DNA from 3 places in the Streptomyces sp. NPDC086787 genome. Region 3 is predicted to be linked to each of the others. Evidence: riboswitches for the same ligand, from Rfam matches in the RefSeq annotation. Region 3 holds a riboswitch; each other region holds the start of a gene.

Region 1 (9,287 bases), on a different contig from region 3:
CCTCTCCGGCCGAGACGGTGTCGAGCCCGGCCAGACAGTGCATCAGCGTGGACTTCCCGGAGCCCGAGGGACCCATGACCGCGGTGAAGCGCCCGCCGGCGATCTCCACGTCCACCGAGTCCAGGGCGAGCACCGCGGTCTCGCCCGAGCCGTACGCCTTGGTCAGTCCCCGGGCGCGGGCGGCGATCCCGTCACCCGACCGCTCGGGCGGTTGCTCCGCAGCAGGTGTGGACAACGCCGCCTCCTCGCTCGCCTGACGTCATACTCCCGTGTCGTGGCTGAGCCTAGTGTGATCGGGGGCACGTCCGTAATCCCCCCTGTACCCGAGGAGTCTCGCACCGGGCAGGGGCCGTGTTCATGGGTTTCCAGGGATCCAGGGATCCAGGGTTCCTAGCCCCCGTTCGTGTCCCCGCGTGTCCCGGGCCGCCAGGCCGTGCCCAGGACGCAGTACGAGGTGGGCAGCGTCGGGCCCCGCTCCGGGAGCAGCACCCGCCGGTAGGGGCCCAGTTCGAAGCCGCCGGTCCGCAGCGCGGTGACCGGGTCGCGGGTGAGGTGGCAGCCGCCGGTCAGGGCGGGCCACAGGGTGCGGTCGAGGGCGTGCTGCACGAACGCCATCGCCGGACCGCCGCCCCTGCCGTGCTCCAAGAACCGCACCTCGCCGCCCGGCCGCAGCACGCGCCGTACCTCCGCGAGGGCGCGGGGAACGTCACGGACGCTGCACAGCACCAGGGACAGTACGACCGCGTCGAACGCCTCGCTCTTGACCGGCAGCGCCTCCGCCGCGCCGGGCACCACGTCGACCGGTACGTCACCGCGCAGGGCGTTCTGGACGGCCAGCCGGCGCAGCAGCCGTTCGGGTTCGATCGCCACCACTTCCGAGACGGCCGCCGGATAGTGCGCGAAGTTCAGCCCGTTGCCCGCCCCGATCTCGATCACCCGCCCGGACAGCCCGGCGAGCAGCCGGTGGCGCATCGCGGCCATGCCGTATCTGGTCTCGGCGCGCGTACTGATCCGGGCGTAGCAGCGGGCGAACAACGGGTGGTGGACGGGATCGCGCACCGGCTTGCCGGAGCCCGCGGGCCGTACCCCCATGGCAACCTCCCAGACACGACGGCCAGGACGGCCGGGACGAATCCATGGGGATTCTCCCCCGTACGGTGCCGTCGCACCCCCCTTCGGGGACGTCGGCGGCGCCGTACGTCCGCTACGGCGCCTCGCGGACGCGGAACGCCTCCGCGTCCCAGGTGCCGTCCAGGCGGGGAGCCAGCCAGCCCGGCGCCGCGGTCCGGAAGTCGCCCGGCGGGAGCGCGGCGGCGCCCGCGGGGAGCGCGCCCAGCAGTGGCGCCCCGGCCACCTCGGGCAGGTCCGCCAGGTTGCAGCGCGCGGCGAGGTCGGGTGAGCCGGGCCAGCTGCCGATCACCACACCGAGCAACTCAATTCCCCGGGCCCGAAGTTCACGCGCCGACAGCTCGGTCGTGTTCAGGGTGCCGAGCCCTGCGGCGGCGACGACCAGCACGGGCGCGTTCAGCAGACTCGCCGCGTCGGCCAGCGTGCCGCCCGCCGCGTCGAACCGGACGAGCAGACCGCCCGCCCCCTCGACCAGCACCAGGTCGTGATCGGTGGCCAGTTTGGCGGCGGCCTCGGCCACCTCGTGCGGGCGCACGGGAGCCAGTCCCGCCCGCCGCGCTGCCGTGCCGGGCGCCAACGGCTCCGGATAGCGGGCGAGTTCGGTCGCCGTCACCGATCCGGCCAGCCGTGCCACCTCGTCGGCGTCGCCGTGCTCGCCCGGCCGTACCCCGGTCTGCGCGGCCTTCAGCACGGCGACCGACCGCCCGGCGGCCAGCGCGGCGGCGGCCACGGCGGCGGTCGTGACGGTCTTGCCGATTTCCGTGCCGGTCCCCGTGATCACCAGTACTGGCATCTCATCCCTCCCGTGCCGCCGCGCACACCGCGCGCGCGATCCGTGCCACGTCCGCGTCCCCGGTCACGTACGGCGGCATCGTATAGACCAGATCGCGGAACGGCCGTAGCCACACACCCTCGCGAACGACCGCGCGGCGGGCCGCCACCATGTCCACCTCGTGGTCGAGCTGGACCACCCCGATCGCGCCCAGGACGCGTACGTCCTTCACCCCGGGCAGGTCGGCGGCGGGTGCCAGCCCCTCCTTCAGCCCGGTCTCGATCCGGGTGACCTCCGCCCGCCAGTCCTGCCCCAGCAGCAGCTCGATCGAGGCGCAGGCCACGGCCGACGCCAGCGGGTTGCCCATGAACGTCGGTCCGTGGGCCAGCACCGGCACCTCGCCGCGCGAGATCCCGTCGGCCACCCGGGGCGTGCACAGCGTCGCCGCCATCGACAGATACCCGCCGGTGAGTGCCTTGCCCACGCACATCACGTCCGGTGTCACCGCCGCGTGGTCCGCCGCGAACAACTCGCCGGTGCGGCCGAACCCGGTGGCGATCTCGTCGAACACCAGCAGCACGTCGTGCGCGTCGCACGCCTCGCGCAGCACCCGCAGGTACGCGGGGGAGTGGAACCGCATCCCGCCCGCGCCCTGCACCACCGGCTCGACGATCACCGCGGCGATTTCACCGGCGTTCCGCTCGATCTCGGTACGCAGATGTTCGGCGTAGGTCTCCTCGTAGTCCGCGGGCGGGGCGTCCGCGAAGACCTGGCGCTGCAGCACCCCGCTCCACAGCTCGTGCATCCCGCCCTCGGGGTCGCACACGGACATCGGCTGCCAGGTGTCGCCGTGGTAGCCGCCCCGCCAGGTCAGCAGGCGCCGCTTCTCCGGCCGGCCGAGCGAACGCCAGTACTGGAGGCACATCTTGACCGCGACCTCGACCGACACCGAGCCGGAGTCGGAGAGGAAGACATGCTCCAGCCCTTCTGGAGACATGTCGACAAGGAGCTTGGCGAGCCGGACGGCGGGCTCGTGCGTGAGCCCGCCGAACATCACATGACTCATCCGCCCGAGCTGCTCCCGCGCGGCCTCGTCGAGCACCGGGTGACGGTAGCCGTGGACCGCCGACCACCAGGACGACATGCCGTCGACCAGCTCGCCCGAGCCGTCCGCGAGCCGCAGCCGCACCCCGCTCGCCGACTCCACGACGAGCGGTTCGTCCCGGCCGGGCATCGGCCCGTACGGATGCCAGACGTGCCGCCGGTCGAGTGCCAGCAGTTCGGGCACGCTCAGGTCAGGCATTGGGCGCGAGGTCCGTTCCGGCGCCCCGGCGGCGGACGGCGACCAGATCCGTACGCGGCTCGTTGGCCGCGGCACCGGCGGTGACCGCGGGAGCCTCGGCGGCCTCCCCGGCGGAACCACACACGCTGCCGCAGCCCGCACCCTCGTGCGACCCGCAGCCCGCGTCCTCGTGCGACCCGCAGCCCGCCCCGGCGTGCGACCCGCATCCGCCCACCGCGTCCGCGCGGTGCGCCGGAAGCGTCACCTCGTCGGCGCCCTCCACCTCGAACCCGGCGTCCGCGATCATGTCCAGGTCGGTCTTGCCCGCCTGTCCCTCGCTGGTGAGGTAGTCGCCCAGGAAGATGGAGTTGGCCAGGTGCAGCGCGAGTGGCTGCATCGACCGCAGATGCACCTCGCGGCCGCCCGCGATCCGCACCTCCACGTCCGGGCAGACGAACCGTGTCATCGCCAGGATGCGCAGACACCGCTGCGGGGTGAGGTTCCACTCCTTGCCGAGCGGGGTGCCCTCGAACGGGATCAGGAAGTTCACCGGAACGGAGTCCGGGTCCAGCTCGCGCAGCGAGAAGACCACGTCCACCAGGTCCTCGTCGCTCTCGCCCATGCCCGCGATCAGACCGGAACAGGCGGACAGGCCGGCCGCGTGTGCCTTCTGCACCGTGTCCACCCGGTCGGCGTACGTGTGGGTGGTCGTGATGTCCGCGTATGTTCCCTCGGACGTGTTGAGGTTGTGGTTGTACGCGTCCGCGCCCGCCTCGCGCAGCCGTTCGGCCTGCCCGTCGGAGAGCAGACCCAGACAGGCGCACACCTCGACGCCCTCGTTCTGTTCCTTGATCGCCTTGATCGTGTCGGACACCCGGTCCACGTCACGGTCCGTCGGGCCGCGTCCGCTGGCCACCAGGCACACCCGCTTGGCGCCCCCGGCCAGGCCCGCGGCGGCCGCCTTGGACGCCTCGTCGGGCTTGAGCCAGGTGTACTTCAGGATGCCGGCCGTGGAGCCGAGCCGCTGCGAGCAGTAGGAGCAGTCCTCCGGGCACAAGCCGGACTTGAGGTTGACCAGGTAGTTAAGTTTCACGCGTCGGCCGAACCAGTGCCGGCGTACCTTGCCGGCCGCGGCCACCACATCGAGCACATCGTCGTCGGAGGTGGCGAGCACGGCGAGTGCTTCCTCGCGGGTCGGCAGCTCGCGCCGAAGCCCCTTGTCCACCAGCGTGTTCAGCAGGTCCATGAGGTCCGATCCTGTCTTACGGGACCGCCCGGGGCCAAGGAGAGATTGCACAACGGAGACGGATCACCGTGTGGGTATTGCCACACCCTGGGCGGCTGGGCGTCCGGCTAGTGTCTGTCCGCTACCTACAAAAGCCCCGGAGGACCCATGGCGTTCGGCTGGATCGACCACCAGGCGGAGCAGCGCCGGCGTGCCGGACTCGTACGGACGCTGCGCCCCCGGCCGGCCGACTCGCCGCTGCTCGACCTGGCGAGCAACGACTATCTGGGCCTGGCCCGGCACCCCGAGGTCACCGACGCGGCCGCGGCCGCCGTGCGCACCTGGGGCGGCGGTTCCACCGGCTCCCGGCTGGTCACCGGCACCACCGAACTGCACGGCGAGCTGGAGCGCGAGCTGGCCGAATACTGCGGTTTCGAGGCGGCTCTGGTGTTTTCCTCCGGATACGCCGCCAACCTCGCCGCGGTCACCACTCTCGGCCCGCACGGCACCCTGATCGTCTCCGACGCCGGCAACCACGCCTCGCTGATCGACGGCTGCCGGCTGGCTCGCGGCACCACGCAGGTCGTCGGGCATGCCGACCCGGACGCGGTGCGCAAGGCGCTCGGCACGCACGAGGGGCCCGCGGTGGTCGTCTCCGACGCGGTCTTCTCGGTCGACGGGGACGCCGCGCCGCTCGCCGCGTTCGCCGAGGCCTGTCGGGAGCGCGGCGCCGGGCTGCTGGTCGACGACGCGCACGGGCTCGGTGTGCTGGGCGAGGGCGGCCGGGGAACGGCGCACGAGGCCGGGCTCGCGGGCGCCGAGGACGTCGTCGTCACCGTCACCCTGTCCAAGTCGCTGGGCAGCCAGGGTGGTGCCGTGCTCGGCCCCGCCCGGGTGATCGACCATCTGGTCAACGCGGCACGAACGTTCATCTTCGACACGGGACTCGCACCGGCCTCGGTCGGCGCGGCGCTGGCCGCACTGAGGCTGCTGCGCCGGGAACCGGCGCGCGCGGCGCGGGCACGCCAGGTCGCCGCTGAACTGCACGCGCGGCTGACCGCCGCGGGTATGGAGGCGGTACGGCCGCAGGCCGCGGTGGTCTCCGTGCGGGCGCCGTCCCCCGAGGGGGCGGTGCGCTGGGCGGCCGACTGCCGTACGGCAGGCCTCGCCGTGGGCTGCTTCCGTCCTCCTTCCGTGCCCGACGGCATCTCACGGCTGAGGCTGACCGCCCGCGCGGACCTCTCCGAGGCCGAGATCGAACGCGCTGTACGTGTCATCGGCGAGGCGCGGCCGTGAGTCCGCACGACACGGCCGTGCACCGCCTGGGCGGACACTGAGTCAGTGGCGGTGGGGCGGCGCTCCGGGGGGTACGGGGGTCAGCGGAGCGCTGCCAGGAAGCCGGTCCAGCTCCCGGCGGAGAACAGCAGCGCCGGCCCGGAGGGGGTCTTGGAGTCGCGTACGGCGAGCAGTCCGGTCAGCGGGCCGGAGCGCGGCCGTGCCGTCTCCACGCAGTTGTTCGCTCCCGTGCTGTAGCTGCTGCGCAGCCAGCGCACGCCGTGCAGCTCGGTACTGGAGGGCAGGTGCCGAGCCAGTGCGGTCATGGTGCCTCCTTACGCGTTATGCGCCGTCGCCCAGCCCGGCGAGGAAATCCATCGATTCCTCGGGTGAAAGGGCGTGGCCCTGAAGGGTTTTGAAGGCCTCGGAGTAGGCCCGGAGGTCGTCCTTCTGTTCGAGATAGAGGCTACTCGTCAACTGGTCGAGAACAACCACGTCCAGATCGGAAGTGCGCGGAAATGACAAAATAACGAAAGGTCCGGTGATGCCGATGTGGGCGCCGGCGGCGAACGGCAGCACCTGAAGCCGTACCTGGGGCAGCCGCGCCGCCTGAGCCAGCCGCTCCAACTGCCCCGCCATCACCTCCGGACCGCCGACCTGCCGGTGCAGCACGGCCTCGTCCAGTACGGCGCTCAGCTTCAGCGGCGGATCCGACCGCAGCACGTCCTGGCGGGCCAGCCGCACCGCCACCAGCGCGTCGAGCCGCTGTTCGGCGTCGTCGCCCGGGCGTACGGCCGCCCTGGTCACCGCACGTGCGTAGGCCGGGGTCTGGAGAAGTCCGGGGACCACCGACGTCTCAAGTGTGCGCATCGTGCTCGCCTGTGACTCCAGGCTGATGAAGTCCCGGTAGGCGGGCGGAAGCACCCCGCGGTAGGCGTGCGACCAGTGGTGTCGGCCGCCCATGTCGTCCGCGCCCGCCAATACCATGATCAGTTCGCGCAGTTGGCGGTCCGTCAGCCCGTAAGCGTCCAGGAGTAACCGCACATCGGCCGGTTTCACTCCACTCGCGCCCGTCTCGACACGGCTTACCTTCGACTGGTGCCAGCCCACCAGCCGGGCCGCCTCACCGCTGGTGAGACCCGCCCCGGTGCGCAGCATGCGCAGTTCGGCGCCGAGTTTCCGGCGGCGCACCGCGGGACCGTTCTGCATGGACTACTCCCTACTCCACCCGGGCCGCCCAAATACGCTCTGCCGTCGCAGAGTTCACCGCATCGAGCGACAGATATATGCACATCTTGGCGGATCGATACCCGTGGCCGGGGCGGTGGTGGCAGTCTGGCGGCGAAGCACCAGTCCGGGACCGTACTCGAACCATCCGCAGCGTGTCGGACTCCGGTCCCGCGTGAAAGGGACGACGTCGCCATGGCAGATCATTTGGAAGCGTCCGTAACTCTGCCGAGCGATCCCGTCTCGGTCGCCGCGGCCCGCTCCTACGTACTGGGAACCCTCGCGGAATGGGGTCTGCCGTCGGACACCGAGGTGGCCGACACCATCCGGCTCATCGTCTCGGAACTCGCCACCAACGCCGTGCAGCACACCTTCGGGCAGTCGCCCACGTTCACGGTGGACATCGTGCTCGACCGCGCGGAGCGGCTGAGCATCGGCGTCACCGACAGTCATCCGCGCTTCCCCAAGCGGCTACCCGCTGCCGTGCAGCAGGACAACGGCCGGGGCATGGTGATCATCCGCTGGCTGACCGCGGAGTGCGGCGGCAGACTCTGCGTCCGGCCCACGCGGGAGGGCGGCAAGACCGTGGCCATCGAACTGCCGTGGACCGTGACCGCCCAGCCGCTGACGGCCGCGGGGCAGCAGGACCCCTGACCGGCGCCGGGAGGCGCCGGGGAGGCGCGGGGGACGGGCCGGGCCCGAGGGGGCGACGCCGCGATGCGAGCCGCCGCCCCCTCGGCGGTTCAGCCGACCCGGCCGTACCAGACGCTCTTCGTCCAGATCTTCTGCAGTCTCACCACGTCCCCGCTCTTCGGGGCGTGCCAGATCTTCCCCTTACCGGCGTAGATCCCCACGTGGTACACGTTGGATCCCGAGTGGAAGAAGACCAGGTCGCCGGCCCTGCGGTGCCCGGACGAGACGTGGTGCGTCTTGTTGTACTGCTGGGCGGCCGTGCGGGGCAGGCTCTTGCCCGCCTTCTTGAACGAGTAGAGCGTCAGCCCCGAGCAGTCGAACCGTCGCGGACCGCTGGCGCCCCACTTGTACGGGGCGCCCTTCTTCGAAGCCGCGATCTGGAGTGCCTTCGTAGCCGTCGTCGCCGCCGCGGCGTCGGACGCCATGCCCGGAACCACGATCGAGCCGCCCACTGCGGCGATGGTCAGGGCCGAGGCCGTACCGGCACGGGCCATGAGCGACGGGACACGATTGAGCGCAGTCATGCGCAACCCTTCGTCAGCCGCCTGTGAAGGATGACCTGTCGGATTCGGGCTGGCGAAGTAGCCCGGCCGCGTTGCCGCGGCTTCACCCCAAGGGACGCTCAGAACGAACAGATGAACCAGCGAACATCCGTTCCGGCGACCCGTCTTGCTTGGGTCCTCCACTCCTGCCGATCCACTCCTGTCGACCGGTCATCCGGGAGGCGGCAGGACTCGGCGTCCACCCGGACCGCCCCGCCGCTGTGGCGGGGGCTTGTCGTCAGACAGGGATCTTCACTCACCCGTGTCCGAAAAACCCAATGGAATCGGGGATTTGTGGGGTTACTCACCACTCACCCGTTCGGGTGGACATTGCTGTGTTCGAGTCATGGTCGAGAGGGCGAACGGCCCCCGGACCAGCGGCGGAGTACCCCACCGTCCGGCTCTGACAGGCGTGTTGCGCAACTCCTACGGGCTCACGAACGGACGCTCGGCTACGCCGTACGGGGGTAAGCCTTCTGGGCCGTTTCAACACCCTTGCGGACGAACGGAAGTCAGCCCGTCCGGCTCGGCGGAACGGTGACCCGGGCGGTTCGGCGCTCCCCGTCCAGCACCCGCATCGCCCGCGCCAGGGTGGCCGCGTGCAGTTCCGACTCACCCCGCCGGTGCATGACGGCCAGCGCGTCGCGCAGCGCCGTCGCCGCGGACACCAGGGCCTGGGCGGCCCGCAGCCCGCTGTACGTGCCCTCCTGCTGCGCCGGGTTGATCCGGCCCAGCAGGTCGACCGCGTCGAGGTAGCGGTCGACGAGTTCGCCCTCGGCCCGGGTCAGGGCGGGCAGCGGCGGCAGTTCCGGCGGCAGCATCGGCGGTCACCTCTCGCCCGGCGCGGTGCGGGACGCCTCGCGGCTCGTTACGACCCCGTCCGCCAGCCCGTACTCCAGTGCGCCCCGCGCGTCGAGGACGAGGTCACGCTCCAGGTCCTCGTGCACCTGCTCCGGGGTGCGCCCCGTGTACCGGGCGAGAAGTTCCTCGAGTCGCGCGCGGACCCGCTCCAACTCCCGGGCCCGGATCGCCAGGTCGCTCGGCTGACCTTCCGTCGGTTCGGGCAGCGACGGCTGCCGCAGCAGCACGCGCGCGCCCGGCAGTACGAACCGTTTGCCCGGCGTACCGGCGGCGAGCAGCACC
Region 2 (9,287 bases), on a different contig from region 3:
GCCAAGGAGGCGGCCGGGCTGAAGGTACCGGGCCGCCTCACGACGGAGAACCAGCATGGCTGGTACGGCGCCATGGCAGCGCGTGCCGAGTTCGGCCTGGGCTGTCCGCGCACCTCCGTCGAGCTACCCGAAGGGAAAGGGGAGGTCGACAGGCTCTCTTCCCGCTCTCTGCGTATCGCGGTGGTCCTCGCCGACGCGGGGTGTGAGGCGCAGGCGAAACAGCTCACCAGGGGAGTCGATCTCGTGGCACGGGCCCGCCAGGCGCTGCGGACAGGGGACCTGCTGACCGCCTCCGATCTCGTGCAGGCCGCCCTCGCCTGTGACCGGGACGTTCCGCAGTCGTTGTGGGACGAGATTCCCGGCCTGCTGAAGCGCTATCGCGACGCGAGCCACCCGGACCTGTACGCCCCCTCACCGGGCGGTGCCGCCTCCGCGGATGCCACCAGAGCCGCCTACTACCTGCTCGCCTGAATCGCTCCGGCCCTTACCGCGGAAGGACCCCCGCCCCATGAACACCGCCTCCCCGCCCGCCGTCGTGGCCGAGGGCCTGGCCTTCGGTTACGCCTCCGGCGATGGCCTGACCTGCGCGGACCTCACCCTCGAAGCGGGTGAGACGGCCGCCGTCGAGGGACCTTCGGGCTCGGGCAAGAGCACGCTGCTGGCCGTACTCGGGCTGATCCTTTCGCCGACCGCCGGTTCCCTGAGCATCGTGGGCGTGGACACCCGCTCCCTGTCCCAGGCCGAGCGGGACCAGCTGCGCCGACGCTCCATCGGCATCGTCCTGCAGGACCTGGGCCTGCTGGCCTTCCTCAACGCCTGGGAGAACGTCGCCGCCGCCTTCGGCCCCCGTCTCGCCCGCCACCGCACCGCGGCCCGTGACCTGCTCGGGGCCCTCGGCATGGGCGACCTTGCCGACCGCCCGGTGACCGAACTCTCCGGAGGTCAGCGGCAACGGATCGCCGTGGCCCGCGCTGCGGTGAAGCAGCCGGTGCTCGTCCTGGCCGACGAGCCGACCTCCGGCCTCGACCCGAGGACCGCGGACTCCGTGCTGAAATCCCTGCGCGCCTGTGCCGAACAGGGCGCGGCCGTACTGCTCGTCACCCACGACCCCACGGTCGCCGGGGCCTGCGACCGGCGCCATGTGCTCGACGGGGGAGTGCTGTCCGCCACCGCCAGGGAGAACGCCGGTGGGCCAGGTAACGCGGGCAACCCCGGTAAGGAGAAGCTGGGATGAGCCGCTGGAGCCTCTACACCTGGCGGCGCGACGGACGTTCCTTGCGCAGGGCCCTGCCCACCCTCACCGTTCTGGCCGCGCTGCTGACCACCTCCGCCGGTGCGGCGGCCGGTGCCGCCGGGGCCGTCGAGCGGGACGTCCTGGGCTCGGGCGGGCTCACCCAGATCGAGCTCTCCTCGTTCGAGGGCGACGCGTCGGTCCGTCCGCTGACCACCTCGGCGCTGCGGGACGCGGCGCATGTGCCGGGTGTCCGGCGGGTGGTCGCCGACTACTCCTCGGTGCTGTACGCCGAGGAGGACGGGACGTACGACCTGACCAGCCGCACTCTGACACCGGGCGACGAACTGCCCGTCACCGGGGGCGGGATCCCCGCGCGGCTCGGGCCGGGCGAGGTCGTGGTCCCCGCGGCCGCGCAGGGCACCGACTTCGCCCCGCTGCTCGGCCGGACCGTCGCCTTCGGGTACACCAGGGCGACCGGGGGCGCGTCCGGTACCACCGCCGTGATCAAGTTGAAGATCGTCGCCCTGTACGACCCGGCGTGGCAGGTCGACGGACCGGGGGTCGCCTATCTCTCGGAGGACACCGCCGCGTTGCTCGCCGCGGCACGTGCCGGCCAGGACCCCGGGGTCTTCCGGGACAGAGAGGGCGCGCAGTCCGCTGTCGTAGTGGTCGGGCACCAGCGGCAGGTGGCCGCCGTCACCAGGTCACTGCAGGCCGCCGGGTTCTCGGCGTCTCCGGTCTCCGACCGGGTCCGCAACCTTCCCGGTCTGTTCGGTGTGGCGGATCTCGCCATGCGCGCGGGGGTTCTCGTTCTGGCCCTGGCCGCCATCGGGCTCGGTGCCGTCCGGGCCGCGGACAGCGCGCGTGCACGGCTCGGTCAGTTCGCCGTCCTGCGGATTCTGGGGTCCGGCCGTCCCGAGCTGCGCCGGATCCTGCTCGGTGAGGCCGTTCTCTCCGGTGGTGTGGCGGGTGTGGTCGGTGCGGTCGTCGGCACCGGTCTCTCGGTGCTTCTGGCCGGTCCGCTCAGCGCCGTGCTCGGGCTGCCGATCGGCCTCACGGACGCCCTGCCCGGGCCTGCCTGGGCGGCTGCGGCGGTTGTGCTGCCCGCGCTCGGTCTGGCGGTCGGCACCCTGCTCGGCAGCCGTGAAGTCCTGCGCAGCGACCCCTACCTCACGGCACGGGCGCACGGCTGAGCCGCGGCTGCCGGCCGGCTCAGCCCGCGTTCCGCTCCGTCAGTTCCGCCATTTCCGTGAGCTCGCCCAGTGGCAGCGTGTGCTGTGTCTGGAGGACCTTTGCGCGGAGGTAGCGGACGTTGTGGGGGGTGGTGAAGACGCCGGTCGGGACGCGGTCGCGTACGGAGACGCCGAGGGTGCGGAGTTGTTCCGCCTTGTCGGGGTTGTTGGAGAGGAGGTCCAGTTCCGCGATGCCGAGGGCGTGGAGCATCTGGGCGGCGGCGGTGTAGTCGCGGGCGTCCTCGGGGAGGCCGAGGGCGGCGTTGGCCTCGTAGGTGTCCAGGCCCTGGTCCTGGAGGGCGTAGGCGTCCAGCTTGTTGTAGAGGCCGATGCCGCGGCCCTCCTGGCGGAGGTAGAGCAGGACGCCGCCGTGCTCGGCGATGCGTTCCACGGCTTCGCGGAGCTGGGGGCCGCAGTCGCAGCGGGCCGAGCCGAGGACGTCTCCGGTCAGGCACTCGGAGTGCAGCCGGACCAGTGGGACGGGCCCGGGGTCGCCGAGGACGATGGCGAGGTGTTCCTGGCCGTCCGTCAGTCCGTGGAAGGTGACGAGGTCGGCGTCGACGCGGTAACCGTCGTGGAAGCGCAGCGGTACCCGGACGCGGGCGCGCGGCGTGGCGGCGGGGGTGTCGGGCATGCGGGGTCTCCGGGGTCCAGGAGTTTCAGATTTGAAGCAGTTCCAGTGGATGCCGGGAACCCTACCTCTGCTTTAAATTTGAAGCAACGGAGATCAGGGCTTCGGTGAGCGCCGCCGCCACGGCACGTCGTCCTGGGCGCTCCGCGCGTCGTCCGCCTGGAGGGCGTCGGCGATCCCGCCGAAGATCTCCTCCAGCTGCCGTACCTGCTCGGGGGTGAGGCGGTCGAACAGGGCGGCGCGTACGGTCGCCACATGGCCCGGTGCCGCGCGCTCCAGGACGGCCATCCCCTGCTCGGTGAGGACCGCGATGCTGCCCCGCTTGTCCGACGGGCATCCCTCGCGCCGCACGAGGCCGTCCTTCTCCAGCCGGCCCACGGCGTATGTCAGCCGGCTCCGGGTGATCTTCGACTGCTCGGCGAGTTCGGTCATGCGCAGTCCGCCCTCCGGTGCCTCGGAGAGGTTGGCCAGGATGGAGTAGTACAGGTGTGGCATGCCGGTGTCCTGCTGGAGGTTCCGGTCGATGGTGTCCTCCAGCAGCAGACTGCCGGCGATGTACGCGCGCCAGGCGCGTTGTTCCTCGGGGGTGAGCCAGCGGGTCGTCATGTCGCCAGTGTAAGTTTGTTTCAAACTTGAACCAAGGAGGGTGCTCGATGTCGTACCCGTACGTCCTGCTGTCCGCCGCCGTCTCCCTCGACGGCTACCTGGACGACACCGGCCCCGAGCGGCTCCTGCTGTCCTCCCCGGCCGACTTCGACCGGGTCGACGAGGTACGGGCGTCGGTCGACGCCATCCTGATCGGCGCCGGCACCGTTCGCGCCGACAACCCGCGGCTCCTCGTCTACTCGCCCGAGCGGCGCTCCGCCCGGGTGGCCGCGGGCCGGGCCGAGTACCCGCTCAAGGTCACCGTCAGCGCCTCCGGCGAACTCGACCCGAACGCGAAGTTCTGGCACACCGGCGGCGAGAAGGTCCTCTACACGACGGACAAGGGTGCCGACCGGGCACGGGAACTCGCTCTCGCCACCGACGTCGTTCCGCTCGGAGCCGATCTCGACTGGCGGGCGCTGCTCACCCACCTGTCCGAGGAGCGCGGGGTGCGGCGGCTGATGGTCGAGGGCGGCGGCACCATTCACACCCAGCTGCTCCGTGCGGGCCTCGCCGACGAACTCCAGCTGGTGCTCGCCCCGCTGCTCGTGGGGGAACCGGCGGCGCCCCGGCTGTTCGGGCCCGGCGGCTACCAGGGCGGCCGGCTCCGGCTCGTGGAGACCCGCCGTATCGAGGACGTCGTCCTCATGCGGTACGAGCCGACCGCGCCCGGCGCCGGGCGGTCCGTCACCGCGGCCGACCGGCACTGGACGCGGATCGCCTGCGAGCTGGCCGCACTGTGCCCGCCCTCGGACACGGCGTTCAGTGTGGGCGCGGTCGTGGTGGCCGCGGACGGGACCGAACTGGCCCGGGGCCACTCGCGGGAGGGCGGAGACCCGCACGCGCACGCCGAGGAGGCGGCGCTCGCCAAGATCGACCCCGCCGATCCGAGGCTGGCGGCCGCCACCGTGTACTCCAGCCTGGAGCCCTGCGCCCGGCGGTCGTCCCGGCCCGCTCCCTGCGCGCGGCTGATCCTCGCGGCGGGAGTACGGCGCGTGGTCACGGCCTGGCGCGAGCCGGACACGTTCGTGACGGATGCCGACGGGAGCGGGCTGCTGGCGGGCGAGGGCGTGGACGTGGTCGTGCTGCCCGAGTACGCGGAGGCGGCCCAGGAGCCGAACCGGCACCTGCTCGGATAAGCCCTGGATAAACCCGTGTGCTCGGCACTCCGAACATGGCGTATGCTTGAGGAACAACGACGCGGGGTGGAGCAGCTCGGTAGCTCGCTGGGCTCATAACCCAGAGGTCGCAGGTTCAAATCCTGTCCCCGCTACTGAAGGCTCAGGGCCGGAATCCATTGAATGGGTTCCGGCCCTGAGTGTTTCCCGGGGTCCGACAGTTTCCGGCTTCCGGGGTGGGATAGCTCGCCCGGTTTTAACCGGTCCTGACCCCTAACTTCCGTCAGGGAAACGGTAATGATCAAGCCGAACGGCTTGGAATCCAGCCTCGGGGTCTATTAACGTTCGATAACGCAGCGCGGTCGTCCCAGCCGTCAGCCAAGGCGGCTCCGTGCGCACGCGCCGAATCCCGCAAGGGAACCGGGGAACCACCACTTTGGGGTGAATCACGCGGATGTCGCCGTATTCGTACGGCCGGTATACGCGCGTAGGAGACCTTCCTGCTCCGAACCCGTCAGCTAACCCGGTAGGCGGCGGAAGGAAAGGAGTGCGCCCGCGTGGCGTCCAACCGGCCTGCCCCTGAAGCCCCGTACGAGCCGAGTCGGCATCCCGAGACCTTCGGCTACGGCGACTTCCGCGCCGACGAGGGCCCCTGGGAGGAGTGGAATCCCACCGAGGATTCCCTTCAGCAGGTACGCGGCCGGCACCGCGTCGCCAAGCAGCGCGGCGGCGGACTCGCCCGCAGCTCCACGGTTCTCGGCGTCGGCGTCATAGCCGCCGTCGGCGCGGGTGGCATGGCCAGCGCCAACACCGGGAAGCCGCCGGTGTCCATCGCCATGCCCGACCTGCCCTCCGTGGATTCCCTGCTCGGCAACGGCTCCCAGGAGACCCCCGCGGGCTCCGGCACCGCGCTCAGCGCTCTCGGTGTGTCCTCCGACGACAGCGCCCAGGGCGCCGACGACGCCGGTGAGGCGCTGCGCAACCGCATCATGGCGCAGGCCGAACGGCAGCAGGGTCAGGCCGAGAACAAGGCCACCGCCGCCGCCGACCAGCGCATCCTCGCCGCGGCCGCCCAGGCGGAGAAGGTGGCGGCGACCCAGGCGGCCGACGCCAAGGAGAAGGCGGCCGCCGAGGTCAAGAAGCAGGCCGAGGCCGAGCGTCTCGCCAAGCTGGCCAAGCAGTACACGCTGCCGACCTCCTCGTACACGATCACCTCGACGTTCGGCCAGGCCGGCGCCATGTGGTCGTCCGGCTATCACACCGGCCTCGACTTCGCCGCCCCCACGGGCACCCTCATCAAGGCCATCCACAGCGGCACGATCACCGAGGCGGGCTGGGCCGGCTCCTACGGCTACCGCACGATCCTCACCCTCAACGACGGCACCGAGCTGTGGTTCTGCCACCAGTCCTCGATCAGCGTCAAGACCGGCCAGAAGGTCGCCACGGGCGAGATCATCGGCCGCGTCGGCGCCACCGGCAACGTCACCGGCCCGCATCTCCACCTGGAGGTCCACCCCGGCGGCCAGGCCACCGGCATCGACCCCATGACCTGGCTGCGGGGCAAGGGCCTCAACCCCTGAGTCCCCAGGCCTGAAGGCCCGAGGCCCGAGACGTCAGGGGTGGTACGGGTGGTGGACGGGGTGCGGCGACTGCTGCTGCGCCGGATGCGGCGGCCCCGCCTGGCCGTACACGCCCTGGCCGCCGTACCCGCCCGGTGCGCCGTACATCCCTTGAACCCCCTGCGTCCCGTACGACGGCCAGGGCACCGCCACCGGCATCCGCACCGGTGCCGAGGCCCGCGCCGCGTACTCCATCGCGGGCCGGGCGACATGCCGCAGCTTCCACAGTTCCGCGAGCAGTTCGCGCTCCCGCACGGCGAAGTCGGGGTTGGCCTGCCCGCGCCGTCCCCGGCGCCGCAGAAGAGCCAGTGACGTCGCGTTCTTCTCGTAGTGTCCGACGGCCCGCGCGGCCGGCTTGCCCAGGTGGTGGCCGGCGTAGTCGCGGGCCAGCTGCCGGGCCCGCATCGAGCCCAGGGCGAACGGCTCCGCGAGCCCCAGCCAGCCGGCCAGGACGTACACCGGGAGTTCCTCGCGCACGGTCCGCAACTCGTTCTGCCGGGTCCAGATCGCCAGCCAGATCAGCAGCCCGAACACGGGCACCATGAACCCCGCGTACACGGCGAGGAAGCCGTACGGGCCGAAGGTCGAGGAGCCGTTCCAGAACGCGTGCATGCCCATCGCGAGCAGCAGTCCGCCGATCGGCACCAGTACGCGCCGGGCGCGCCGGTGCTGGGCGGTGAGCGCGGAGAGGCCGAAGCCGATGCCGGTGAGCACGGTGAACAGGGGGTGCGCGAACGGGGACATGATGATGCGCACGAAGAAGGTGCCGACGGTGACGGAGGCGGCGCCGTGGCCGCCGGTGATCTGGTCGGTGCCGAACGCGGTGCCGAGATAGAGGATGTTCTCGGTGAAGGCGAAGCCGGTGGCGGTGACCCCCGCCACCACCATGCCGTCCACGATCCCGGTGAAGTCCCGCCTGCGGAAGAGGAAGATGAGGAGGACGGCCGCGGCCTTGGCGGACTCCTCGACGACGGGCGCTATGACGATGGCGCCCAGGGTGTCCGCGCCCGCCGGGTCGGCGGTGGTGGTGGCTATCCACTTGGTCGCGAAACTGTTGGCCACGATGGCTATCAGGGCGGCCGCGCAGGCGCCCCACGCGAACGCGAAGACCAGGTTCCGCCAGGGTCCGGGTTCCACCCGGTCCAGCCAGCGGAAGGCGGTGACGAGCATCGGCACGGGCAGTACGGCGAGACAGATCCCGACCAGGAACCCTTGCGTGCCGGTCTGTTCACGGACGAGCGCGAGGATGACCAGCCCGGAGAGCGCGAGCAGCGTGATCAGCGCGCCGTACCGCACCCCCGTGCGCTGCCACCAGCGTGGATGCCGGAGTACGACGTGGGCCGGACCGGTGGGCGGTATCGGATAGGCGTCTATCGGATACGCGGGGAAGGTGGGCACGGCACCGACCCTAACGCCGCCGCGGTTCGGGGTGCCGCGCCCGGCGGAACAGCAGGTCGCTCACCGTGTGCCCCTTGTCCAGGCCCTGTCCTTCGAAGCGGGTCAGCGGCCGGAAGGCGGGACGCGGGGCGAAGCCGCCGTCGGGCTGGGTGTTCTCGAAGTCCGGGTGCGCGGTCAGCACCTCCAGCATCTGCTCCGCGTACGGCTGCCAGTCCGTCGCGCAGTGCACGAGCGCGTCCGGCCCCAGGCGGGTGGCGGCGAGGTCGAGGAACTCGGGCTGGATCAGTCGCCGCTTGTGGTGCCGCTTCTTCGGCCAGGGGTCGGGGAAGTAGACGCGCAGCCCGTCGAGCGAGTCGGGCGTGAGCATCTCGCGCAGCAGGATGATGGCGTCCCCGTTGCCCACCCGCACATTGGACAGGCCGCCGCGGTCGGCGAGGTTGAGCAGGTTGCCCTGGCCCGGGGTGTGTACGTCGACGGCGAGGATGTTGAGGCCCGGGTCCTGGGCGGCCATCTGCGCCGTGGCCTCGCCCATGCCGAACCCGATCTCCAGCACCACGGGGTTGTCGTTCCCGAACAGCTCGCCGAGATCGATGGTCTGCTGCCCGTCGATGTCGAGCCCCCACTTGGGCCACAGCCGCTGCAACGCGTCCGCCTGTCCCGTGGTCACCCGGCTGCGGCGCGGCTGGAAGCTGCGGATCCGCCGCTCGAAGTGCGAGCCGGCCGGATCGGCCTGCGGGCCGTCGGGGAACCGCGGCTCCCCCTTGGTGCGGGAGTGCCGGACGGGGACGCCGGGGGCGTGCCGGTGGGGTTCGGGGGTGTTCAGCGAGTCAGCCACAGTGGGGACGATTTTACTGGCCGCTTCAACGGTCACGCGGACCCCAGTACGGCCAGCGCCCGACGCGCCACCTCCCGTCCGATGGGCAGGGACGCCGTGGCCGCCGGTGACGGGGCGTTCAGCACGTGCACGGCCCGTGGCCCCTCGCGGATCAGGAAGTCGTCGACGAGTGTGCCGTCCCGCAGGACGGCCTGCGCCCGCACCCCTGGCGTCGCCCGCACCAGGTCCGACGCCGTGACGGCCGGGAGCAGTCTTCGCACCGCGCGCGTGAACGCGGGCTTCGACACCGAGCGGTGCAGCTCTCCGGCCCCGTATCTCCAGTGCCGCCGGGCCAGCGTCCATGAGCCGGGCCAGGCGAGGGTGCCTGCCAGCTCGCGCGGCCGCACCACTCCCCAGCCGTATCCCTCGCGGGCCAGGGCGGGGACCGCGTTGGGGCCGACGTGCACACCGCCGTCGATCCCGCGGGTGAGATGTACGCCGAGGAACGGGAACGCCGGGTCCGGGACCGGGTACACCAGTCCCCGCACGAGGTCGGGGCGGGCCAGCTCCCAGTACTCCCCGCGGAACGGCACGAT
Region 3 (9,287 bases):
TCCACCTCCCGGGCGGCGGCGGTGTGGAAGTGCTGCGCCGCTGCGCCGCGTTGGCGGCCGACGCCGAGCGGCCCGTCCGCTTCCTTGCGCTGTCCGTCTCCGACGCGGCGGAGGACGTCATCGGCGTCATCCGCGGCGGCGCGCGCGGCTACGTGACGAAGACGATCACGGGCACCGACCTGGTGGACTCCGTCTTCCGGGTCCAGGAGGGCGACGCCGTCTTCTCCCCGCGCCTGGCCGGGTTCGTACTGGACGCCTTCGCCTCCACCGACGCCCCGCCGGTCGACGAGGACCTGGACCGCCTCACCCAACGCGAACGCGAGGTACTGCGCCTGATCGCCCGTGGGTACGCCTACAAGGAGATCGCCAAGCAGCTGTTCATCTCGGTGAAGACGGTCGAGTCCCATGTCTCGGCGGTACTGCGCAAGCTCCAGCTGTCCAACCGTCACGAACTCACCCGGTGGGCCACGGCACGACGGCTGGTGTGACGCTCAGGCCACCCGCGTCGCCCCCGCGAACGGCATCTGGTCGATCGGGGCCAGACGCACCGGCGCCGACGGGTTCGGGGCGTGGATCATCCGGCCGTTGCCGACGTAGATGCCGACGTGGCTGATCCCCGAGTAGAAGAACACCAGGTCCCCGGGGCGCAGTTCGGAGCGGGAGACGCGCCGGCCCGCGTTGATCTGGGCGTAGGTCGTGCGGGGGAGGGAGAGCCCGGCGGAGCGGTACGCGGCCTGGGCGAGGCCCGAGCAGTCGAAGGCGTCGGGGCCGGTCGCGCCCCACACATAGGGGCTGCCGAGCTTGCGGTAGGCGTAGGCGACGGCGGCCGCGGCACGGGAGTCGGGGGCCGTGACGGAGCCGGGGGGCGTGAGCGGATCGCGTGCGTCGGGGGACGCCGACCTGGAGCCGCGGGCCGCGGTGGCGCCCGTCCCGTCGTATGCCGTGATCAGGCTCTGCTCACGCGGTGTGAGCCGGGACAGCAGCTCCCTCGCCTCGGCCAGCTTCCCGGTGACCGTCCTCTTCTCCCGCTTCAGCTCCGCCTGTCGGGACCTGAGCGACACCAGCTGCACCCGGGCGGCGCCACGCAGCTGCTCGATCTCCCGGAGCTGACTGTGCACCCGGGCCACGGCCCGGGACTGCCGGTCGGCCGCCAGGTCGGCGAAGGTGGCGCCCCGCAGATACCGGTCGGGGTCGCCGGAGAGCATCAGCCGCACCACGGGGTCGAAACCGCCGCTGCGGTACTGGGCGGCCGCCACCGTACCCAGCGTGTCCCGCGCCGTGTTGAGCCGCTCCTCGCCGCGGGCCGCCTCGTCGCGCAGCACGCTGAGCCGCCGTTCCGTCGCGTCGGCCTTCTCCTTGGCGCCGTTGTACTTCTCGGTGGCGGCCTCGGCCTCCTGGTACAGCTTGTCGACCCGCGCCTTGACCTGTGCCGAGGTCAGCTGCGGTGCGGCGTGCCCGGTGCCGTCGAAGGCGGTCGCGGTGGCCGCGCCCGCCAGGGCGAGGGTCGCCGCGGTGCGGGCGGTGCTGCCGCCCAGCGAACGCTGCCGGGGCTTGCGGTGCGCTGCCACCTGGGCCGTCACGTCCTTTCTCACGGCCGAGCTGTTTCGCGGGTCCGGCGGCGGCCCGCACAGGGGGAGCGAGCCGCCGCCGGACCCTTCTCGGCGGTGGTGGCCGACTGCCGCCCCTGGTTCTGGACGGCGGTGGGGAGCCGGTCACCTGGTGGAGGACGCTAAACCGGACGGTGTCGGCCCGGTAACAGCTGTGCGGAAGTGGCCCATTCGGGCGCCGTGGTGACCACATGTGATCGCGATCCGGGTCGGCGACACCGGCTTCGAGCAGCGTGGTGACCGAAGCGCCGGTTTCGGGTCGGGAGCGCGGGCGGGAGTGCTATGGGACGCGTCTCTGTGTGGGGGGCGGTGCCGAGGACGGGTCCGCATCCTGACTAGGCTCCGGAGCCATGGACGTACTCATCCATCTCTTCGTCGGCCTGCACATCATCGGCATCGCCGCACTCCTCGGCGGTTTCCTCACCCAGATGAAGGCGATGGGCCGTGGCACCGCCCGCTTCGTCCCGGCGATGCTGCACGGCGCGCTCACCATGCTGGTCACCGGAGTGATCCTGGTCGGCCTCAACCAGGCCGACGACCAGCACGTCAACAACATCAAGATCGGCGTGAAGCTGGCCCTGCTGATCGTGATCCTCGGGCTCGTCTACGTGAAGCGGGACGACGAACAGGTCGACAAGCGCCTCTTCGGCCTGGTGGGCCTGCTGACCACGGCCAACATCTTCATCGCCGTGCTCTGGACCTGACCGTCCCGCTTCCTTCCCCTCGGCCGCTCAGGCGGGGCGTACCACCCGGTGGATGATCGTCTCGCCGTCGTAGCGCACCGACTCCTCGCGCACACAGGCGCCCGGTTTCGGGGCGTGGATCATCGTGCCGTTGCCGATGTAGACGCCGACGTGGGTGCAGTCGTCGTAGAAGAACACCAGATCACCCGGCCGGGCGTCGGCCAGGGAGAGCGGTGCGCCCCAGACCGCCTGGAGACGGGAGTCGCGCGGCAGCTCGACGCCGGCCGTCTTCCAGGCCGCCTGGGTGAGGCCCGGGCCGTCGTACGAGCCGGGACCGGCCGCACCCCAGACGTACGGCTTGCCGATCTGCGCGCGGGCGAAGGCCACCGCCTGCTCGGCCCTGGTGGCGAACGAGGCTGCCGAGGGTATGGAGCCGTCGACGCCGATGGCGGCAGTGACGTCGCCGAGGATGGCGGCAGTGACGTCGGCGGGGAGGGCGACAGGGCCGTCGGTGGGGACGCTCCGCAGCGCGGTCAGCCGCTCCGACAGCAGCACGCGAGCCGCGGAGAGCTTCAGCTGCACGGCGGTCTTGGCGTCCTTCAGGTCCTCCTGGTCCGGCAGCTCGTGCCGCGGCGGCGCGGGCTCGGCCGGGGCTTCGGGGCCCGGGACGACCTCCTGCCTCTTCCGCACGGCCTGGCGCGCGTTCAGCCGGCCCATCAGCCTGGCCGGGCCGAAGTGGTCCTGCGGAAAGTCCGCGAGCATGACGGCGGCCGTCTCCGGCGCGGCGTCGCGCGCCCGCGGCCTGCCGGACCGCTCCCTGACCGGGTCGTGCTTCTCGGCCACCGGCGCGGTCCTACGGCGGTACAGGTCGTCGATCTTCCTCTCGATCTCCGCGGCGCTCGGCCCGGCTCCGTCGTCGGAGGGGGCGGCCCCGGGGGTCCGGGAGAGTACGGCCACCGGGGCGGGGGCCGTGGTGGCCGGGCCGGTGGCATGGGTGCCGACGGCGCGTGACTTGCGGTGCGACGCCAAAAGAGGCGACTCCTTCCATGCTCCGCCTACCGGGTTAGCTGTCGGGTTCGGGCGGGTGTTTCGGAAGGGTTGCCCTACGGCCGTGCCCCGTGCGGGACTGGGCCGATTCACCCCAGAGGTTCGGTGGGTCCCCGGCTCCGGCTGCCACGCGGTGGCACTCCGGACTCGGCGGAGGCCGTACGGCCCGGCGAGGTTCACCGGTAGAGGTCGTACGGCCTGTCCGTGACGGTAACCAACTCGTGTGGCTCATGTGAAGGTTGGCGAGGGATATGTCCGATACATTTCCGTGACCGGTTTCCGGAGTTCCGTTCATGTGATGGCACGTCTCCGGAGCGTGAGGCAACGGGGTGTCCAGGACCGGCAGCGCGCTGTCGGTGGGGCCCCCTAGACTCGGAGAGCGATGAGCAGCCTCTTTGACGACAGCTTCCTGGCGAACCTCCAAGCCCCGCGCGGCCACGCGGAGGAGCCCCCGCCACCGCCCGAGGACGACTACGCTCCGGAGCAGGTTCCGGACGATCTGTTCGGCGGGAAGTTCGACGTGCCGCCGGACCGGGAGGCGTACTACCGCGACGGCGCACCGCGTCCGCCGATCGACGCCGCAGCGCTCCTGGAGGGGCTCAACGAGAACCAGCGCGCGGCCGTGGTGCACGCCGGTTCCCCGCTGCTCATCGTGGCCGGCGCCGGCTCCGGCAAGACCCGGGTGCTCACCCACCGCATCGCCCATCTGCTCGGCGAGCGGCACGTGCACCCGGGCCAGATCCTCGCGATCACCTTCACCAACAAGGCCGCGGGCGAGATGAAGGAGCGCGTCGAGCAGCTCGTCGGCCCGCGTGCCAACGCGATGTGGGTGATGACCTTCCACAGCGCCTGCGTGCGCATCCTGCGCCGCGAGAGCAAGAAACTCGGCTTCACCTCGTCGTTCTCGATCTACGACGCCGCCGACAGCAAGCGCCTGATGGCCCTGGTCTGCCGCGACCTGGACCTCGACCCCAAGCGCTTTCCGCCCAAGTCCTTCAGCGCCAAGATCAGCAACCTGAAGAACGAGCTGATCGACGAGGAGGACTTCGCCGCCCGGGCGACCGACGGCTTCGAGAAGACCCTCGCCCAGGCCTACGCCCTCTACCAGTCACGGCTGCGCGAGGCCAACGCCCTCGACTTCGACGACCTGATCATGACGACGGTCAACCTGCTGCGCGCCTTCCCGGACGTCGCCGAGCACTACCGCCGCCGCTTCCGGCACGTCCTGGTGGACGAGTACCAGGACACCAACCACGCCCAGTACACGCTGGTCCGCGAGCTCGTCGGCACCGGCGCGCACGCCGAGGACGTCCCCCCGGGCGAGCCCGACCTGCCGCCCGCCGAACTGTGCGTCGTGGGTGACGCGGACCAGTCGATCTACGCCTTCCGCGGTGCGACCATCCGCAACATCCTCCAGTTCGAGGAGGACTACCCGGACGCGACGACGATCCTGCTGGAGCAGAACTACCGCTCCACCCAGACCATCCTGTCCGCCGCCAACGCGGTCATCGAGCGCAACGAGTCCCGCCGCCCGAAGAACCTGTGGACCAACGCGGGAGCGGGCGCGCGCATCACCGGCTATGTCGCCGACACCGAGCACGACGAGGCCCAGTTCGTCGCCGAAGAGATAGACCGTCTCACCGACGCGGGCGACGCGAAGGCGGGTGACGTCGCGGTCTTCTACCGCACCAACGCCCAGTCCCGTGTCTTCGAGGAGATCTTCATCCGCGTCGGCCTGCCCTACAAGGTCGTCGGCGGTGTCCGCTTCTACGAGCGCAAGGAGGTCCGGGACGTCCTCGCCTACCTGCGGGTGCTCGCCAACCCGGAGGACTCCGTCCCGCTGCGCCGGATCCTCAACGTGCCCAAGCGCGGCATCGGGGACCGCGCCGAAGCCATGATCGACGCCCTCGCCCAGCGCGAGAAGATCAGCTTCCCGCAGGCGCTCAGGCGCGTCGACGAGGCGTACGGCATGGCCGCGCGCTCCACCAACGCGGTCAAGCGGTTCAACACGCTGATGGAGGAGCTGCGCACGGTCGCGGAGTCCGGCGCGGGGCCGGCCACCGTCCTCCAGGCGATCTACGAACGCACCGGATATGTCTCCGAGTTGCAGAACTCGACCGACCCGCAGGACGAGACCCGCATCGAGAACCTTCAGGAACTCGCCTCCGTGGCCCTGGAGTTCGAGCAGGAGCGCGGTGACGAGGAGAACGGTACGCTCGCCGACTTCCTGGAGCGGGTCGCCCTGGTCGCCGACTCCGACCAGATCCCCGACGAGGAGGACGGCGACGGTGTCATCACGCTGATGACCCTGCACACCGCCAAGGGGCTGGAGTTCCCGGTCGTCTTCCTGACCGGTATGGAGGACGGCGTCTTCCCGCACATGCGCGCCCTCGGCCAGACCAAGGAACTGGAGGAGGAGCGGCGCCTGGCATACGTGGGCATCACCCGCGCGCGCGAGCGCCTCTACCTGACCCGCTCCACGCTGCGCAGCGCCTGGGGGCAGCCCTCGTACAACCCGCCCTCGCGTTTCCTGGAGGAGATCCCGCCCGCCCATCTGGAGTGGAAGCGGACCGGGGCGATGGCGCCGGTGTCCTCCGGGCCCGCGGCTGGTGTGGCGGCCTCGCTGTCCTCGTCCCGCTCGCGTTCGTCGGCGTCGGGTGCCTCCGGGTTCGCCACGCGCCGGACCTCGGAGAAGCCGGTGGTGTCCCTGGCCGTCGGGGACCGGGTGACGCACGACCAGTTCGGGCTCGGCTCGGTGGTCGCGGTGAAGGGTACGGGTGTGAACGCCGAGGCGACGATCGACTTCGGGGAAGCCAAGCCGAAGCGGCTGCTGCTGCGGTACGCGCCGGTGGAGAAGCTGTAGCAGGCCGCGGCGGACCGGGCCCGACGGCTACTACGTCGGGTCGAGTCCGTGGCTGCGCAGCCACGGCAGCGGGTCTATCGCCGATCCCCCGGCCGGCCGGACCTCGAAGTGCAGGTGGGGGCCGGTCGAGTTGCCCGAGTTCCCGGAGTAGGCGATCGGATCGCCGGCCTTGACGGACGTCCCGGAGGGGACCCGGTAGCGGGAGAGGTGGCAGTACCAGGTCTCCGTGCCGTCCTTCGCGGTGAGGATCAGCATGTTGCCGTAGGCGCTGTTCCACTGGGTGCGCACGGTGCCGTCGGTCGCGGCCCGCACCGACGTGCCGTAGGAGACGGGGAAGTCGATGCCCGTGTGCACGGACATCCAGTTCACGCCCGCCTGGCCGAAGTAGGCGCTGAGCCCCTTCTGGGTGACGGGAAGCAGGAACTTGGGGCGCAGCCGCTCCTTGCGGGCCGCCTCCTCGGCAGCCTTCCGCTTCTCCGCGGCCTGCTGGGCCTTGAGGTCGATGCGCTCCTGCGTACGGCTCGCCCGGTCGGCGAAGTCACCGGCTCCGGCGGAGAGGCTCTCCAGCTGGGTGTCCAGCTTGGTGTTGGCGGCGGACGGTTTCACCGACTTCGTCTCCGCCGCGGCCGCGCTGGTCTCAGTGCCGCTGTCGGTCAGGCTGCCCACGGAGGCGGCGGCGATCCCGGCGACGCCCATCACGCAGGCCGAGGGCACCGCGACGGTCAGCAGCGCGGAGCGCCTGGCGGGCGCGCGGCGACGGGAGCGCGCCGCGCTGCGGGAGCCCGCGCGGGGGACCGGGGTGACCTCTTCCTGGTCTTCGAGCAGTGGTGTTACTGCGGGCAATTCACCCGTGTCGGCCAATCCGCCCGGCTCCAGGTCCGGCTCCTCGTAAGGGGAGTCCTGAAGGGCGGTGTCCTGAAAGGCGGTGTCCGCGTAGGCCGGGTCCGCGTAGTCGGCGTCCGGGTAGCCGGTGTCCGCATAGGCGGTGTCCCGGTACGGGTCGTCGTAGGACTCGGCCGGCTGCCCGGGCTCGGCGGTGGCGGCGGCGCCGTCGGTGTTCCACTGCGTGGCGTCGTACGCGCCCGTGTCGAAGGGCTGCTCGAAGGCCTGCGTACCCCACTCCCACTGCTGCGTCGGATCCGCGCCGGCGGGATGCTGCTCGGGCTGGAGCCAGGCGTTCGCGTCCCACTGGCCGCCGGTCTCGGGGCCCGCGGCCTGCCGGGGGACCGTCCAGGCGGTGGTGTCGTAGGCGCCGGTGTCGTAGGCGGCGTGGTGCTGGGCCGCGTACGGGTCGTGGAGCGGGGTGTGGTGGTCGCCGGTCTGCCACTGGCTGGCGTCGTACGCGCCGGTGGTGTGCCCCTCGCCCGGCAGGCTGCCGAAGAGCGGGTCGGCCTGGAAGTGCGATTCGGCGTAGGAGTGCGGTTCGGCGTCGAACCGAGCCTCGCCCGCGTGCGCGCCGGACGGAAAATGGCTGGTGTCGTAGCCGCCGTACGTGGTGAAGTCGCCGTACTGGGCTTCCTGGCCGCCGTACGACGCGTAGGGCGCCGCAGTGGCATCGGAAGCCGGAGTCGGGGTGGTCATGGTCCCCGACGGGTGACGGTCGTTCACCAACTTCTCTTTCGCCTCGACGACAGGGGCTGGCAGAGCAGTGCGGCGACTGTACCCGGCGGTAGACGGGCGGGACAATCTTCTGCTGGTTTCGTGGGTGCAGGAAAAGGGCATTCGGCCGTGTTTCGGGGGCCTCTGGACCTGGCCTTGGCCTTGCGTTCGAAGATTGTTCGACATCGGGGCGCCCGCCGCGTCCCTCCGAATCCCCCCGAACCAGCACTGCCGGGCGGCAGTTGAGCCACCCGGCGATGCCTGTTATGTAACTTTGGACCCTTTTTACGCCACGGTCAGGCCCTCGGCGGGACTGGCCACCGCCACGTCCGGCCGCTCGGAGTCGAGGGCCTGGCGGATCCCGGCCGCGACGGCCGGGTGAACGGGCAGTGCCAGATGCCCGATCCCCACCACCTGGATGTTCTGGGCCATCAGGTCGGGATGGTCGATGCAGGCCGTCTCCGGCCGGTCCATCAGAGCGTCCATCTCGCTCCAGAAGCAGAAGAACTGAGTACGGCAGCCCGGTGCGGGCAGCGCCAGCTCCTCGATCACATCCGAACCGGGACGCAACTGGCGCACGATCGGATGCGCGTCCGCGAGCGGGACGACCCGGGTGCCGGAGTGCGGGGTGCCCAGCGTGACCAGTGTGCGAACGCGGGCGTCGCCGCCCAGCCGCTGTACGTAGTAGCGCGCGATCAGTCCGCCGAGGCTGTGCCCCACGATGTCGACCTCGGGACTGCCGGTGCGCTCGCAGACCTGCTCGATGTGCCGGCCGAGCAGCTCGGCCGCCGCGCGGATGTCACGGGTCAGCGGCGAGTAGTTGAGCGACTCGATGCGCTGCCTGCCGTGCTGGACGAGGTTGCGGCGCAACATCACGAAGACCGAGCGGTTGTCGATGAAGCCGTGCAGCAGGACGATCGGAGGGCTGGGCGCGGCCGGCAGCTGCGCGGTGTGGTCCGGCAGGGGCGCCGGACGGGCCGGCTCGTGGCGCTCCTGTGTGATGCCGGTCGGGTAGAGGGCGAGATGCCCCGCGAGGATCGCGACCTCCAGGACGGTCGCCTTGACCAGCGCCATGGAGAGTCCGGCGAGCCTGCCCGGCAAGAAGGCCTGGTAGAGCGGAACGAGAGGTTCAAGGGCTCTGGTGACCTTCACGGCCGTCCTCCTGTCAGCACACGGAACGACGGCTCCGTCCCCCGTGTGCCCTCATGACGTGGACCACGCCGTGACTCCCGAACGTGTCCCACCGTGTGATTTCCCCCTCGGTCGGCGCCGTGAAACTGCCGGTTGAGGGATGCTGGAGATAACGTTCGTTCACTTCGCGACGGGTGGCGGAACGCGCGGATTGTGCGGTACTTCTCGGTACGGATGGATGTAGTCGCTTCATGGAGGCAGTGATGGGTGTGGCAGCCGTTCCGATCCGCGTGGTGGTGGCCAAGCCGGGGCTCGACGGCCACGATCGCGGGGCCAAGGTCATCGCGCGGGCGCTGC

The links. A riboswitch is a leader RNA that binds a small molecule or an ion and turns the genes downstream of it on or off. The one in region 3 is predicted to bind cyclic di-AMP.
Region 1: linked by a shared signal. The riboswitch ahead of ACIPK3_RS24750 (C40 family peptidase) and the one ahead of ACIPK3_RS20375 (C40 family peptidase) in region 3 are both predicted to bind cyclic di-AMP.
Region 2: linked by a shared signal. The riboswitch ahead of ACIPK3_RS29090 (M23 family metallopeptidase) and the one ahead of ACIPK3_RS20375 (C40 family peptidase) in region 3 are both predicted to bind cyclic di-AMP.

What each region holds. Positions count from the first base shown of each region.
Region 1 covers NZ_JBIVBC010000011.1:182,285-191,571, forward strand. Annotated here, with positions in the region: gene ACIPK3_RS24705 (ABC transporter ATP-binding protein) at 1-235, opposite strand, end outside; gene ACIPK3_RS24710 (class I SAM-dependent methyltransferase) at 391-1,092, opposite strand; gene bioD (dethiobiotin synthase) at 1,205-1,921, opposite strand; gene ACIPK3_RS24720 (adenosylmethionine--8-amino-7-oxononanoate transaminase) at 1,923-3,203, opposite strand; gene bioB (biotin synthase BioB) at 3,196-4,428, opposite strand; gene ACIPK3_RS24730 (8-amino-7-oxononanoate synthase) at 4,576-5,703, shown strand; gene ACIPK3_RS24735 (DUF397 domain-containing protein) at 5,784-6,008, opposite strand; gene ACIPK3_RS24740 (helix-turn-helix domain-containing protein) at 6,025-6,891, opposite strand; gene ACIPK3_RS24745 (ATP-binding protein) at 7,105-7,563, shown strand; gene ACIPK3_RS24750 (C40 family peptidase) at 7,653-8,126, opposite strand; cyclic di-AMP (ydaO/yuaA leader) riboswitch at 8,130-8,352, opposite strand; gene ACIPK3_RS24755 (hypothetical protein) at 8,657-8,965, opposite strand; gene ACIPK3_RS24760 (ATP-dependent Clp protease proteolytic subunit) at 8,972-9,287, opposite strand, start outside.
Region 2 covers NZ_JBIVBC010000017.1:17,421-26,707, reverse strand. Annotated here, with positions in the region: gene ACIPK3_RS29125 (hypothetical protein) at 1-471, shown strand, start outside; gene ACIPK3_RS29120 (ABC transporter ATP-binding protein) at 509-1,234, shown strand; gene ACIPK3_RS29115 (FtsX-like permease family protein) at 1,231-2,427, shown strand; gene ribA (GTP cyclohydrolase II) at 2,447-3,100, opposite strand; gene ACIPK3_RS29105 (MarR family winged helix-turn-helix transcriptional regulator) at 3,194-3,703, opposite strand; gene ACIPK3_RS29100 (dihydrofolate reductase family protein) at 3,751-4,881, shown strand; tRNA gene ACIPK3_RS29095 (tRNA-Met) at 4,942-5,015, shown strand; cyclic di-AMP (ydaO/yuaA leader) riboswitch at 5,251-5,410, shown strand; gene ACIPK3_RS29090 (M23 family metallopeptidase) at 5,418-6,440, shown strand; gene ACIPK3_RS29085 (PrsW family intramembrane metalloprotease) at 6,474-7,877, opposite strand; gene trmB (tRNA (guanosine(46)-N7)-methyltransferase TrmB) at 7,888-8,712, opposite strand; gene lhgO (L-2-hydroxyglutarate oxidase) at 8,745-9,287, opposite strand, start outside.
Region 3 covers NZ_JBIVBC010000008.1:55,596-64,882, forward strand. Annotated here, with positions in the region: gene ACIPK3_RS20360 (LuxR C-terminal-related transcriptional regulator) at 1-488, shown strand, start outside; gene ACIPK3_RS20365 (NlpC/P60 family protein) at 492-1,568, opposite strand; gene ACIPK3_RS20370 (hypothetical protein) at 1,958-2,311, shown strand; gene ACIPK3_RS20375 (C40 family peptidase) at 2,339-3,319, opposite strand; cyclic di-AMP (ydaO/yuaA leader) riboswitch at 3,328-3,500, opposite strand; gene pcrA (DNA helicase PcrA) at 3,720-6,200, shown strand; gene ACIPK3_RS20385 (M23 family metallopeptidase) at 6,231-7,922, opposite strand; gene ACIPK3_RS20390 (esterase/lipase family protein) at 8,085-8,951, opposite strand; gene ACIPK3_RS20395 (cobalamin B12-binding domain-containing protein) at 9,194-9,287, shown strand, end outside.